Regions from separate parts of the Variovorax sp. GW821-FHT09A10 genome, predicted to be linked through region 1. Evidence: riboswitches for the same ligand, from Rfam matches in the RefSeq annotation. Region 1 holds a riboswitch; the other holds the start of a gene.

The links. Region 1 has a riboswitch for S-adenosylhomocysteine ahead of metH (methionine synthase). Riboswitches for the same ligand answer to the same signal wherever they lie in the genome.
Region 2: another riboswitch for S-adenosylhomocysteine. It lies ahead of ahcY (adenosylhomocysteinase); the one in region 1 lies ahead of metH (methionine synthase).

What each region holds. Positions count from the first base shown of each region.
Region 1 is NZ_JBWKPT010000016.1:22,067-29,010, reverse strand. Features, by position in the region: gene AC07Q9_RS30985 (PACE efflux transporter) at 1-144, shown strand, start outside; gene AC07Q9_RS30980 (lipase secretion chaperone) at 166-1,077, opposite strand; gene AC07Q9_RS30975 (esterase/lipase family protein) at 1,089-2,144, opposite strand; S-adenosyl-L-homocysteine riboswitch at 2,277-2,352, shown strand; gene metH (methionine synthase) at 2,375-5,137, shown strand; gene AC07Q9_RS30965 (ArnT family glycosyltransferase) at 5,238-6,944, shown strand, end outside.
Region 2 is NZ_JBWKPT010000005.1:61,549-68,492, forward strand. Features, by position in the region: gene AC07Q9_RS19920 (alpha/beta fold hydrolase) at 1-649, opposite strand, end outside; gene AC07Q9_RS19925 (hypothetical protein) at 646-1,092, opposite strand; gene AC07Q9_RS19930 (alpha/beta fold hydrolase) at 1,135-2,064, opposite strand; gene phaP (TIGR01841 family phasin) at 2,087-2,584, opposite strand; S-adenosyl-L-homocysteine riboswitch at 2,836-2,904, shown strand; gene ahcY (adenosylhomocysteinase) at 2,970-4,409, shown strand; gene AC07Q9_RS19945 (TlyA family RNA methyltransferase) at 4,415-5,245, shown strand; gene metF (methylenetetrahydrofolate reductase [NAD(P)H]) at 5,256-6,080, shown strand; gene AC07Q9_RS19955 (septal ring lytic transglycosylase RlpA family protein) at 6,134-6,766, shown strand; gene AC07Q9_RS19960 (23S rRNA (adenine(2030)-N(6))-methyltransferase RlmJ) at 6,773-6,944, opposite strand, start outside.

The sequences.
Region 1 (6,944 bases):
CTGGGCGTGTCGCTCTGGCAGGCGCTGGTGATGGACCTGGGCCTGGTGGTGTTCTTCCTGGTCTACACCTTCGTCTTCAACTGGGCCTTCGACCGCGTGTTCGGCCTGCCGGCCTCGGCCATGGGCGAAGCGCAGCCTGCGTAAGCCTGCGCTTACTTAGTCGATTCACTTCGCCGGCTTGGACGCGGCGGCCGAGCGCATCGCCAGGGCACCGCTCAGGCGCAGGCGCTCGTTCTCGTTGAAGAGCGTCTCGCGCAGCTGGGCCCGCTCGGCCTCGGGCGCGCTGGCGTAGCGGTCGAGCCGGGCGTTCCATTCCTGGGTTTCCTGGTCGAGCGTGGCCAGGCCGCGCGCCACCTCGTAGCCGTAGGTCTCGCTGCGCGCGGCAAAGCGCTCCTGGGGGCTGGCGCCGCGCGCCTGCAGCGCCTCGGTCTGGCGCATCACGTCGAGGTGGGCCACCGCCTCCTTGCGCACCTCGCGCTGCGCGGGCGACAGCCAGGCCTGCTCGCTGTGCGCCAGCGCCGCCGCACGCTGCTCGGGCGTGAGGTCGGGGTTGGACAGCAGCTCCATCTTCTCGGCCATGAACCGGTCCTGCCGGATCTGGTCGCCGAACAGGCCTTCGATTTCCTCGGGCGCGAAGAACTGCCGGCGCACCGCCTCGCGCGCCTCCAGGCTGCGCCGCAAAAAGGCCGGGTCGCCGGGCGCGGGCGGCTGCAGGGTGCGCAGGGCCTCCTGCATGTCGACGTAGCGCTCCAGCAGGCCCAGCGCGCGCACGCGCCAGTCCTCGCGCAGGCGCTGGGCGAGCAGGGCGGGCGCGCGGGCCATCAGCGTGGCCTTGCTGTCGGCCTGCGCTTCGGCGAGCACCTGGTCGAAGAGGGTGATGAGGTCGCTGGTGAGCAGGGTGTCGGGGGCCGCCGCAGCTTGCGGCACCGGCGGGGGCGCGCCGGGCACCGCGACCGCCGCCGTGGGGCGGGGCGCGGCGGCCTGAGGCGCATCGACCGCCCCGGGGCCGAGCGCCAGCCAGCCGGTCCCCGCGGCCACCAGCGCGACGGCGCCGATGGTCAAGGCCACACCGCGCATGCGCAGCGTCCTCAGAGCCCCGCGCTCTTGAGTCGCGCGGCCTGTTCCCTGAACAGCTCCGGCGGCTTCTTCTCGTAGTACGGGAACTGGCTGCCGTAGGTGTTGCCGAAGGCCTGGTTCACCTCGTCCAGGTGGTTCTGGCGGTAGTCGCCCAGGTGGGTGCCCAGGCGCGTGGTGCAGACCGCGAGCAGGCCGTCGTTGGCCTCGCCGAAGAAGAACAGGCTGCCCAGCGTCGACAGCGCCGTGTCGCTCGGGTCGAACAGGTTGAAGCTGGTCGACACGCCCGACCACGAGTAGTAGCGCACGCCGTTGGCCACGGCCGCGCCGCTCTTCACGTCGCACGACGAGCCCGGCGCGGGGCGCCCCTGCGGGAACTTGGCGTCGAAGGCCGCGCCGCCCGCCGTGGTCAGCGAGGCCAGCGCGTTCAGCGGCACCTCGGGCAGCTGGCTCGGGTCCTTGCCCGAGAGAAAGCCGATCAGCCCCGTCAGCAGGCCGACGGCCTTCACCACCAGGGTCTGGCCGATGCCGCCTTCGGGCAGCTTGGCCAGCAGGTCGGCCACCTTCGAGCCGCCGTTGGCGCCGCCCACCGACGTGACCGAGGCCACCATGTCCGGCGCCACCGCCGCCACATAGCGCACCGTGGGCGAGCCCTGCGAATGGCCGATGAGGTTGAACTTGAGCGTGGGGTTCTGCTCCAGCGCGCGGATGGTCTTGAGCTCCTGCAGCAGCTGCTCGCCGCGGATCTCGGAGGTGTTGGTGCCCGACACCTGCGCCACGTACACCTTGGCGCCCGCGGCGGCCAGCCGGCCGGGGATGTCGTAGAAGTAGTCGACGCCCAGCAGGTTGTCGAAGCCCAGCAGGCCGTGGACCAGCACGATCGGGTACTTCGTCTTCGCCGTGTCGGAGGTGACGCGGGCCTCGACGCGCGTGGCGCTGTCGCCGGCGGCGGCACGCGCCGGTGGCGCATGAACCGCGAGGGCCGCGGCGGCCAGGAGGCCGCAGCTCAAGGCCACGGCGCGCATCGGGGTGGCTGCATGCTGCAACCGGACATTCCACTTCCTGGCCATCGGCGAACTCCCTTACGTTTGGTTAAAAACACGAACGTTCGTTCAGAAACGGTGGGCGCATTCTGTTGACACATGCAGGAATGAAAACTGGGGTTTTCCCAGGGCGCAATCGAATCGACCTAAAATGCGCGACTTCCCAAGGAGCGTTGCAGCGGTTCGCCACAGAGGCGAATCGTCAGGCTTGGGGCGACAACGACGCTCGCCTGTCCGACTCTTCCGCAGGTGAGGCCATGTCCCAGATTCCCGCATCCGTTTCCGCTCCCGTTGCTCCCCCTCCCATGAAGCTGTCCGGCCTCGAGCCGGTCGCCATCGGCCAGGGCACGCTGTTCGTCAACATCGGCGAGCGCACCAACGTCACCGGCTCCAAGGCCTTCGCGCGCATGATCCTCAACGGCCAGTTCGAGGACGCCCTGGCCGTCGCGCGCCAGCAGGTCGAGAACGGCGCGCAGGTGATCGACATCAACATGGACGAGGCCATGCTCGACAGCAAGGTCGCCATGGTCCGCTTCCTGAACCTCATTGCCAGCGAGCCCGACATCGCGCGCGTGCCGGTGATGGTCGACAGCTCGAAGTGGGACGTCATCGAGGCCGGCCTGCGCTGCATCCAGGGCAAGGGCATCGTCAACTCCATCTCCATGAAGGAGGGCGTCGACAAGTTCAAGCACGAGGCCAAGCTGGTCAAGCGCTACGGCGCCGCCGCCGTGGTCATGGCCTTCGACGAGAAGGGCCAGGCCGACACCTACGCACGCAAGATCGAGATCTGCGAGCGCGCCTACCGCGTGCTGGTCGACGAGGTGGGCTTTCCGCCCGAAGACATCATCTTCGACCCGAACATCTTCGCCATCGCCACCGGCATCGAGGAGCACGACAACTACGCGGTCGACTTCATCAACGCCGTGCGCTGGATCAAAGAGAACCTGCCGGGCGCCAAGGTGTCGGGCGGCGTGAGCAACGTGAGCTTCAGCTTCCGCGGCAACGACCCGATGCGCGAAGCCATCCACACCGTGTTCCTGTACCACGCGATCCAGGCGGGCATGGACATGGGCATCGTCAACGCCGGCATGGTCGGCGTGTACGACGACCTGGAGCCCACGCTGCGCGAGCGTGTGGAAGACGTGGTGCTGAACCGCCGCCCCGACGCCGGCGAGCGCCTGGTCGAAGTGGCCGAGACCGCCAAGAGCGGCGCCAAGGACGAAAGCAAGCGCCTCGAATGGCGCGGCACGCCCGAGCACCCGGTGCACGTCAACCAGCGCCTGTCGCATGCCATGGTGCACGGCATCACCGACTTCATCGTCGAGGACACCGAAGAGGCCTACCAGCAGATCCTGGCCAAGGGCGGCCGCCCGCTGCACGTGATCGAAGGCCCGCTCATGGACGGCATGAACATCGTGGGCGACCTGTTCGGCGCCGGCAAGATGTTCCTGCCGCAGGTGGTCAAGTCGGCACGCGTCATGAAGTCGGCCGTGGCCCACCTGCTGCCCTACATCGAAGCCGAAAAGCTGCGCGACGAGGCTGCCGGCCGCGACGTGCGCACCAAGGGCAAGATCATCATCGCCACCGTGAAGGGCGACGTGCACGACATCGGCAAGAACATCGTCACCGTCGTGCTCCAGTGCAACAACTTCGAAGTGGTGAACATGGGCGTGATGGTCCCGTGCCACGAAATCCTGGCCAAGGCCAAGGTCGAGGGCGCGGACATCGTGGGCCTGTCGGGCCTCATCACGCCCAGCCTCGAAGAAATGCAGTACGTGGCCGGCGAAATGCAGCGCGACGACCACTTCCGCATCAAGAAGATCCCGCTGCTCATCGGCGGCGCCACCACCAGCCGCGTGCACACGGCCGTGAAGATCGCGCCGCACTATGAAGGCCCCGTGGTCTACGTGCCCGATGCCTCGCGCAGCGTGAGCGTGGCGCAGAGCCTGCTCTCGGACCAGGCCACCGCGTACATCGACGAGATCAACGCCGACTACGAGAAGGTGCGCACGCAGCACGCCAACAAGAAGCAGGTGCCGATGTGGCCCCTGGCCAAGGCGCGCGCCAACAAGACGCCCGTCGACTTCGCGAACTTCGTGCCCACGGTGCCCAAGTTCATCGGCCGGCGCGTGTTCAAGAACTTCGACCTCACCGAGCTGGCCAAGTACATCGACTGGGGCCCGTTCTTCCAGACCTGGGACCTGGCCGGCCCGTTCCCCGCCATCCTGAAGGACGAGATCGTCGGCACCGAGGCCGTGCGCGTGTACGCCGACGGCCAGCGCATGCTCAAGCGCCTCATCGAAGGGCGCTGGCTCAGCGCCAGCGGCGTGGTGGGCTTCTGGCCTGCCAACACCGTGAACGACGACGACATCGAGCTCTATACCGACGAGACGCGCAGCGAAGTCGCGCTCACCTGGTACGGCATGCGCCAGCAGACCGAGAAGCAGGTGATCGACGGCGTGATGCGCCCCAGCCGTTGCCTGGCCGACTTCGTCGCGCCCAAGGACAGCGGCGTGAAGGACTACGTCGGCGTGTTCGCCGTCACGGCCGGCCTGGGCGTCGAGAAGAAAGAGAAATTCTTCATCGACGACCTCGACGACTACTCGGCCATCATGCTCAAGGCCCTGGCCGACCGGCTGGCCGAGGCCTTTGCCGAAGCCATGCACCACCGCGTGCGCACCGACCTGTGGGGCTACGCGCCCCACGAGGGCCTGAGCAACGACGACATGATTGCCGAGAAGTACCGCGGCATCCGCCCCGCGCCCGGCTACCCGGCCTGCCCCGACCACAGCGTGAAGGGCCCGATGTTCGACCTTCTGAACTGCGCGGACATTGGCATGACCCTGACGGAGAGCCTCGCTATGATGCCCGCCGCCAGCGTGAGCGGCTTCTACCTCGGGCATCCCGACGCGACGTACTTCAACGTCGGCAAGATCGGGCACGACCAGTTGCAGGACCAGGCCGCGCGGCGCCGCACGAGCGAATCGGAGCTCGAGCGCCTGCTGGCGCCGAACCTTTGAACCTGCCGGCCGGTCGGCGCGACCGGAGTGACCGGCCACGGGAGTTGATATTCAGAAGCTGATCTTTGCCGCCGCGCACTACGCCCAGTTCGCGATCTTCGTGATTGCCTGCTGGGGTGCCGGCCGCGCGGTGCTCGCGCGCCTGCGCCCACCGTCGCGCCGCGACGCCTGGCTCGAGGCGGCCATGTCGGCCGCGCTCGGCGTCGGCCTTTACATCTGTGCCTTCCAGGCGCTGGCCATCTTCGGGCTCTTTCGCCGCGAGGCCACGCTGGGCCTGATCGGCGCGGGCGTCGTGGCCGCCGCGTGGCAGTGGCGCGGCTGGCGTGCCGAGGTGCGCGCGCTGCGCGCGGCCGCACCCGCCACCGCGCCGTGGACCCGCTTCGAGCGCATCGCCGCCATTGCGCTGGCGCTGGTTGCGTTGCCCGCGCTGGTGGCGCCGCTCGCGCCGCCGGCCGCCTTCGACGAGCTGATGTACCACCTGCCCTACGCGCGCCTCGTGGCGCAGCAGGGCACGCTGGGCATCCACGACTGGCTGCGCTACCCCTGGTTCCCGTACAACTACAACCTGCTGTACGCCGCCGCGCTGCAGGTGGGCGACGACGTGCTGCCGCACTTTCTCAACGCGCTGGCGGGCGCGCTGTCGGTGCTGATGATCTTCCGCCTGGGCATCCTGCACGCCAACCGGCTCACCGCCTGCATCGGCGCGGCCATCTGGCTGGGCATGGGCGACTACGCCAACGCGCTGATCGACATGGGCGTGGCGCTGTTCGTGCTGTCGGCCTGCGTGGCGCTGTGGTGGTGGCGCGAATCCGAACCGCTGCGCGACGGCTCGCGCTGGCTGTCGCTGGCGGCGTTCTGCCTCGGCGTGGCGGCGGGCTCCAAGTACCAGGCGCTGATCTTCCTGCCGCTGGTGGCGCTGTTCGTGGTGCGCCACGAGCGCCGCGTGTGGCGGGCCTGGGCGCCCGCGCTGCTGTGCTTCCTGATCCCGTGCATCTACTGGTACGCGCGCAACGCCATCATGACGGGCGACCCCTTCAACCCGATCGGCGCACGCGTGTTCGGCTTCACCGAATGGGTGCCGGCCGACTACGTGCAGCAGGTGGCCGACGTGCGCGACCACGCCGAGATGCCCAACGCGCTGATCTGGTCGGTGTTCCTCGCGCCCTTCAGCGTGTGGTGGAAGCGCTCCGCCGCCGTGCGCGCGGCGGGCTGGTTCTGCCTGTACTCGGTGGCCGTGTGGGTCGTGACCTCGCGCTACCCGCGCTACCTCATGGCCTCGTTCCCGCTGCTCGCCATGACGGCCGCCGTGGGCTGGCAGGTGCTGTTCGGCTGGATCGCGACCGGCGTGCGCCGGCTGCGCGCAGCGCCCGCGGCTGTCGCTGCCGACGGTCCGCGCAGCGGCGCCGGCGTCGGCGACTGGGTCGTGGTGCTGCTGCTGGCCGTGCTGGCCGCCGTGTCGGTGGGCCAGACGGCCACCAAGGTGTCGATGATCTCGCTCACGCCCGAGGCGCGCGAGGCCTTCCTGCGCAAGCACGTGCCGGGCTACGGCGTGATGGACTATGTGCGCCGCAACGTGACGGGGCGCGTCTACCAGATCGCGCTGAACGAGGCGATCTACTACGGCCCCAATCCGATCTGGGGCGACACGCTCGGGCGCTGGCGCTACCGCGACTACCTGCTGATGTCGGCCGGCGACACGGCGCGCAAGCTGGCGGCCGAGGGCTTCACCACCGTCGTCATGTCGCCCGAGATGGTGAAAGTGCTCAGCGTGCGGCCCGACTTCGACACGTACTATGGCCTGCTGCAC
Region 2 (6,944 bases), on a different contig from region 1:
GCATGTCGAAGGAGGCGAACAGCATCTCGGGCGGCACGTTGCCCACGGTGTCGATGAGGCGGTCGACGTCGAAGTAGCGCCGGTCGGACCACGCGTGGAACAGCTTCATGCGGCTGAAGTCGATCGGCGTGGTGAAGAGCGCGAGGTTCTTCATCGGCCCGCCGGGGTGCAGCGCCGCATACAGCGTGGAGAGCACGCCGCCCATGCAGTAGCCGGCGATGGTCACGTCTTCTTCGCCCGAGTCTTCCTGCACGCGGCGGATCGAATCGGGGATGAAGTCGAGCACGTAGTCCTCGATGCGCAGGCGCTTCTCGTCGGGGCGCGGTGCGTTCCAGTCCATCACGTAGACGTCGTAGCCCTTGAGCAGCAGGTACTCGACCATGCTCTGGCCCGGCGCGAGGTCGAAGATGTAGGCGCGGTTGGTGGTGGCCATCACCATGAGCACCGGCACGCGGTAGATCTCGTCGACCATCGGGCGGTAGTGGTACAGGCTCAGCGTGCCGCGCCGGTGGATCTCGTCCTTGGGCGTGAGGCCGACGGCGGGCGCGGTCGAGGTCAGGAAGTCCAGCCCCTTGATGTTGCGCTGGATCGTGCGCTCGATCTCGCCGCGGATGTCGGGCAGCTGGAAGGTGTCGGGCGGCGCACTCATGGGCGGCGCTTTCCGGCGGGGCGTTTCTTCGCGGCGGTGACGGCCTTGGCTGCCGGTGCAGGCGCTGCCGCCGCCGTGGGCGGTTGCTTGGTGCGACGCGGCCGAGGCGGGGCGGTGGCCGCGTCGGCGGTCCGCGCGGCAGGCCTGGCCCCGCCTTCCAGCGCGCGGCGGATGCCCGCCAGGTGGTCGTCGATGCGGTGCAGCTGCTCGCCCAGCGCCTGCAGGTCGCCGCGTGTGGGCAGGTTCAGCAGCGTGAGGTAGCGCGCCATCAGGTCGCCCACCGCCTTCTGCGCGGTGAGCGAGGCGTTCATGCCGCCGTGCATGCCCTGGCGGAACGGGTCCGAGGCCATGGTTTCGTTGGCGAATTCGTTGGTGCTTTTTTCCCACTGGGCCGTGAGCTCGCGCCACAGGGCCATGGGATCGAGGGACGGAAACTGGTTCATCAAAACACCTCCGTCTGGGTTCGTTGTTGTGTCTTTATTTCTTCAGTGATCGTCGCGCCGCGCCGCCCGTGCGGTGTGCGCGGCGATGGCCTCGATGATCTGCGGCCACATCGCGATCGGCAGCGCATGGCCCATGCGCGGAATGCGCAGCAGCGTCGCGCCCGGAATGGCCTCGGCCACGTCGATGCCGCAGGCCACGGGCACCAGCGGATCGACATCGCCGTGGATCACCAGCGTGGGCACCTGCACCGCGCGCAGCGCCGGCTTGCGGTTGCCCGACGCGAACACGGCCGCCAGCTGCCGCGCCACGCCGCCCGGGTTGAGGCCGCGCAGGAAGGCCAGTTGCGCGCGCTCGGCGTCGCGCGCCTCGTCGAGCGGAAAGGCGTCGGGCCCGCGCAGCACGCGCCACAGCTTGGCGTGGTGCGGCAGGTAGGCCTCGAAGCTGGTCGGTGCGGGCGCGAACAGCACCGCCAGCGCCTCGGGCGTGGGCGGCGGCAGGGCCGGGTCGCCGGTGCTCGACATGATGCTGGTGAGCGAGCGCATCCGCCCCGGGTGATGGATGGCCATCTCCTGCCCGATGGCGCCGCCCATCGACGCGCCCACGACGTGGGCGCGCGCGATGCCAAGCGCGTCGAGCAGGCCGGCGCAGTCGTCGGCCATGTCGCGCAGCGTGTAGGGCACCTGCAGCGGGCGCCCGGCCATGGCCTGCAGCATCAGCGCCTGGATGTCAGGCACGCCGGCGTGCGGCAGGTGGGTGGAGTGGCCGATGTCACGGTTGTCGAAGCGGATCACGTGGTGCCCGCCGGCCTGCGCCAGGGCGGCGCAGAACGCGTCGTCCCAGGCGACCATCTGGGCGCCGAGGCCCATGACCAGCAACAGCGGCGGCGCCTCGGGGTCGCCGAAGCTGTCCCAGGCCAGTTCGATGCCGTTGGCGCGGGTGCGCCGTTCGGTGCGGGGCGCGACGGCGGTCATGCGGGCCTTTCTTTGCTTCTTGTTACTTGCGCTGCAGCAGCTTCGTGACTTCGTCCACGTTGGACTGGATGCGCTGGCGCACCACGTCGAAGGCGTCGGCCTGCGATTTGGCGGCCAGGGTGGCCAGTTCCTTGATGTCGTCGACGGCGCGCTGGAACGACTGGCGGCCCAGCTCGTCGAGCTTGGCCAGGTTTTCCTTCGGGTCCTTGCCCGGCATCGCCTTGGCGGCGGTCTGCCATTCGGCGATGGCCGTCTTGATCATCTCGGTCTGTCGCTGCACCACGGTCTGCAGGCCCTGGTAGGACTTCTCGTTGGCCTGCATCAGCGCCTGCAGGTCCTTGCGGCCGCTGTCGAGCAGCTTGCCGGCGCCGCCGGTCAGGTTCAGGTTCTGCAGGCGCTCGGCCATGCCCTTGAGGTTCTTCATCGGATCGAGCATGTCCGCGGCGGACGGCGCCGCCTGCTTCGCGCCGGCGCTGCTGGCGGTGGTTTTTTTCGCGGCGGCTTTCTTGGCAGTGGCCATGGTGCGGAATCTCCTGTGTCGGGTGATGAAAACAATCGAACGGGTGGATGCAGGCAGCGGCCGGGCGGCCGGGGCCCGCCGCCACGATACGCCGGGCCGGCGCGGCTCAGGGCGCTCCAAGCGCGGATTTGCCTGCGGAGTTTCCCGGGGTGGCCCGCGCCGTCCGGCCCGGCCTGGCGGGCGCCGGCGCTTTCCGTGATGTGGGATGCCCCGGTCGATTGGCGGGCCGGGCGGGCGCGACTACAATCCGGCGCTCCGAGGAGCGTTGCAGCGCCGTCAGGCGTGAGGCTCGGACCACATCGCAACCACGCTCACCCGCTGTTCTCGCGGTGAGTTTTTCTTCCCCGTACGCAGTGGCATCTTTCAAACCAGTTTTGGAGTTCTCATGAGCGCTGTACTCAAGCCCACCCCCGTCTCGACCGCCGACCAGGCGATTGCCGACCTGTCCCTTGCCGCCTGGGGCCGCAAGGAAATCCGCATCGCCGAAACCGAGATGCCCGGCCTCATGGCCATCCGTGAAGAGTTCTCGAAGGGCCAGGCCCTGAAGGGCGCGCGCATCACGGGCTCGCTGCACATGACCATCCAGACGGCCGTGCTCATCGAGACGCTGCAAGCCCTGGGCGCCGAAGTGCGCTGGGCCTCGTGCAACATCTTCTCGACGCAGGACCACGCCGCCGCCGCCATCGCCGCCGCCGGCACGCCGGTGTTCGCCATCAAGGGCGAGTCGCTGAAGGACTACTGGGACTACACCCACGCCATCTTCGATTTCGGTCCCAAGGGCTCGAAGGGCGAAGGCCCGAACATGATCCTGGACGACGGCGGCGACGCCACGCTGCTCATGCACCTGGGCCAGCGCGCCGAAAAGGACCTGGGCGTGCTCGCCAACCCGACCAGCGAAGAAGAACGCATTCTTTACGCCGCCATCAAGGCCAAGCTGGCTGTCGACGACACCTGGTACACCCGCAAGTCGGCCGAGATCATCGGCGTGACCGAAGAGACGACCACCGGCGTGCACCGCCTGAACGAGATGAGCGCCAAGGGCACGCTGCTGTTCCGCGCCATCAACGTGAACGACTCGGTCACCAAGAGCAAGTTCGACAACCTGTACGGCTGCCGCGAATCGCTGGTCGACGGCATCAAGCGCGCGACCGACGTGATGATCGCCGGCAAGGTGGCCTGCGTGGCCGGGTACGGCGACGTGGGCAAGGGCTCGGCCCAGGCGCTGCGTGCCCTGAGCGCCCAGGTGTGGGTGACTGAAATCGACCCGATCAACGCCCTGCAGGCGGCCATGGAAGGCTACAAGGTCGTGACCATGGAGTACGCCGCCGACAAGGCCGACATCTTCGTGACCACCACCGGCAACAAGGACGTCATCACGCACGACACCATGGTCAAGATGAAGGACCAGGCCATCGTCTGCAACATCGGCCACTTCGACAACGAGATCGACGTCGCGTCGATCGAGAAGTACGAGTGGGAAGAGATCAAGCCGCAGGTGGACCACATCACCTTCCCGGACGGCAAGAAGATCATCCTGCTGGCCAAGGGCCGCCTCGTGAACCTGGGCTGCGGCACGGGCCACCCGAGCTTCGTGATGTCGTCGTCGTTCGCCAACCAGACCATTGCCCAGATCGAGCTGTTCACCAAGCCCGATGCGTATCAAGCCGGCAAGGTCTACGTGCTGCCCAAGCACCTGGACGAGAAGGTCGCGCGCCTGCACCTGAAGAAGGTCGGCGCCATGCTCACCGAGCTGACCGACGCCCAGGCCGCCTACATCGGCGTGAGCAAGAACGGCCCTTACAAGCCGGACACCTACCGCTACTGATCCGCGTGCGCGCCGATCAACTGTTGGTAGAGCGCGGCATGGCCGCCTCGCGTTCGCAAGCTGTCCGGCTCATCGCCGGCGGCATGCGTTGGCGTGACGCGGGCACGAGCGACGCGTGGCGCAATGTCGTCAAGAACAAGGACGAAGTGCCCGAGTCGGCCGAGCTCGAGCTCGCCGATGCCGCCGAGGCACGCTACGTGTCGCGCGGCGGCCTCAAGCTCGAAGGTGCGCTGGCGGTCAGCGGCGTGGACCCGACGGGCAAGCTCTGCCTGGACGTCGGCCAGTCGACCGGCGGCTTCACCGACTGCCTGTTGCAGCACGGTGCCGCCAAGGTGGTGGGCATCGATGTGGGCCACGGGCAGCTGCATCCGCGCATGCGCGAGGACGCACGCGTGGTCGCCATCGAAGGCGTCAATGCGCGGGCGTTGTCGCCGGCCGATTTGCAGGTGGACGATGAGGAAGGCGCAGAAACTGGCGAGGCGGTCGAAGTTGTCGAAGCCCCGCCTGAACCGCGCTTCGACCTCATCGTCGGCGACCTGTCGTTCATCTCGCTCACGCTGGTGCTGCCGGCCGTGGTGCAGTTCCTGGCCGACGACGGCCAGTTGCTGATGCTGGTCAAGCCGCAGTTCGAGCTGCAGCCCGGCCAGGTCGGCAAGGGCGGCATCGTGCGCGACGAGGCGATGTACCCTGTGGTCGAGAAGCGCCTGCACGACGCCTGCGCGGCGCTCGAGCTGAAGGTGCTGCGCTGGTTCGACAGCCCGATCGCCGGGGGCGACGGCAACCGCGAGTTTTTCATTCACGCCGTTCGTGCTGCCAAGGCCGGCGACGGTTCCTAAGGAGACGCAGGTGCGCCTTCCGCTGAGTTTCGAATTCTTCCCGACCAAGACGCCCGAAGGCGCGGTCAAGCTGCGCGCCGTGCGCCAGCAGCTGTATGTGCGCAAGCCGCAGTTCTGCTCCGTCACCTACGGCGCGGGCGGCTCCACGCACCAGGGCACCTTCGGTGCGGTGCAGGAGATCCTGGCCGAGGGCGTGGACGCCGCCAGCCACTTCTCGTGCATCGGCGCCACGCGCGCCACTGTGCGCGAGCAGCTGGCCGAGCTGAAGGCCATGGGCGTCAAGCGCCTCGTCGCGCTGCGCGGCGACCTGCCCAGCGGCTACGGCATCGGCGGCGAGTTCCAGTACGCGAGCGACCTGGTCGCCTTCATCCGCGAGGAGACCGGCCGCGACTTCCACATCGAGGTGGCCTGCTACCCCGAAGTGCATCCGCAGGCGCGCTCGCCCGAAGCCGACCTGCAGGCCTTCGCGACCAAGGTGAAGGCCGGGGCCGACTCGGCCATCACGCAGTATTTCTTCAGCCCCGAGGCCTACTTCCGCTTCGTCGACGACGCGCGCAAGCTGGGGCTCGACACGCCGATCGTGCCGGGCATCATGCCCATCACGAGCTCGACGCAGCTCATGCGCTTCTCGGACGCCTGCGGCGCCGAGATTCCGCGCTGGATCCGCCTGCGCCTTCAAGGCTTCGGCGACGACACAGCCTCGATCAAGGCCTTCGGCCTGGACGTGGTGACCGACCTGTGCGAGCGCCTGCAAAAGGGCGGCGCACCCGCGATCCACTTCTACACGATGAACCAGTCGGCGGCCACGCTGGCCATCCTGGAGCGCCTGGATTGAGAGGGCTGCGCGCGGTCGCCGTCGCGGTCTCCTGCGTGCTCGCAGGGTGCACCATGCCGCCTGCCACGCAGGAGAAAGACGCGGACACCGCCGCCACGCCGGCAGCGTCCGGCAAGCGGCTGCAGCCGCTGGGACGCGGCCTGGCCGTGCCGCCCGGCGCCGCCCCGCGCTCGGCCGTGCCGTCGGTGCGCTACGACCTCGCGGTGTCCGGCACCGGCGAGGCGCTCGACGACGGCGTGCCTGGCGATGAGCCGCGCGAGATCTTCGAGCGCGGCGGGGCCTCGTGGTACGGCATCCAGTTCCATCAGCGCAAGACCGCCAACGGCGAGCGCTTCGACATGGGCGCCATGACGGCGGCCCACAAGACGCTGCCCTTCAACACGCGCGTGTGCGTGCGCAGCCTGGTCAATGGCAGCGAGGTGCTGGTGCGCGTCAACGACCGCGGGCCCTTCACGCCGGGCCGCATCATCGACCTGAGCCGCGCCGCGGCCGACCGCATCGGCCTCACGGGGCTGGGCATCAAGCAGGTGGCGCTGTCGGTCATCGACCGCGAAGGCATGCGCTGCGGCGGTGAGGCCGTGGCCGCGGGCGACCTGCAGGCTGCGCCGGAAGCGCCGACGTCGCGCGTGCGTGCGCCGGCCCCTGCGCGCAAGCGGGTGATCGTGCCGCCGCGCAAGCGCCGCTGAACGGCCTCAGCCGCCGCTCTCGAGCGAGTAGGCGGCGTTGCGGTCTTGTGCCAGGCGCTCGGCCAGCTGGGGCAGTGCCTCGGCCAGTTGCGCCTTCAGCGTGTAGGGCGGGTTGATCAGGAACATCCCGCTGGCCGGCAGGCCCGGGCGCTGCGTTTCGCCCGAGGCGGCATCCTTC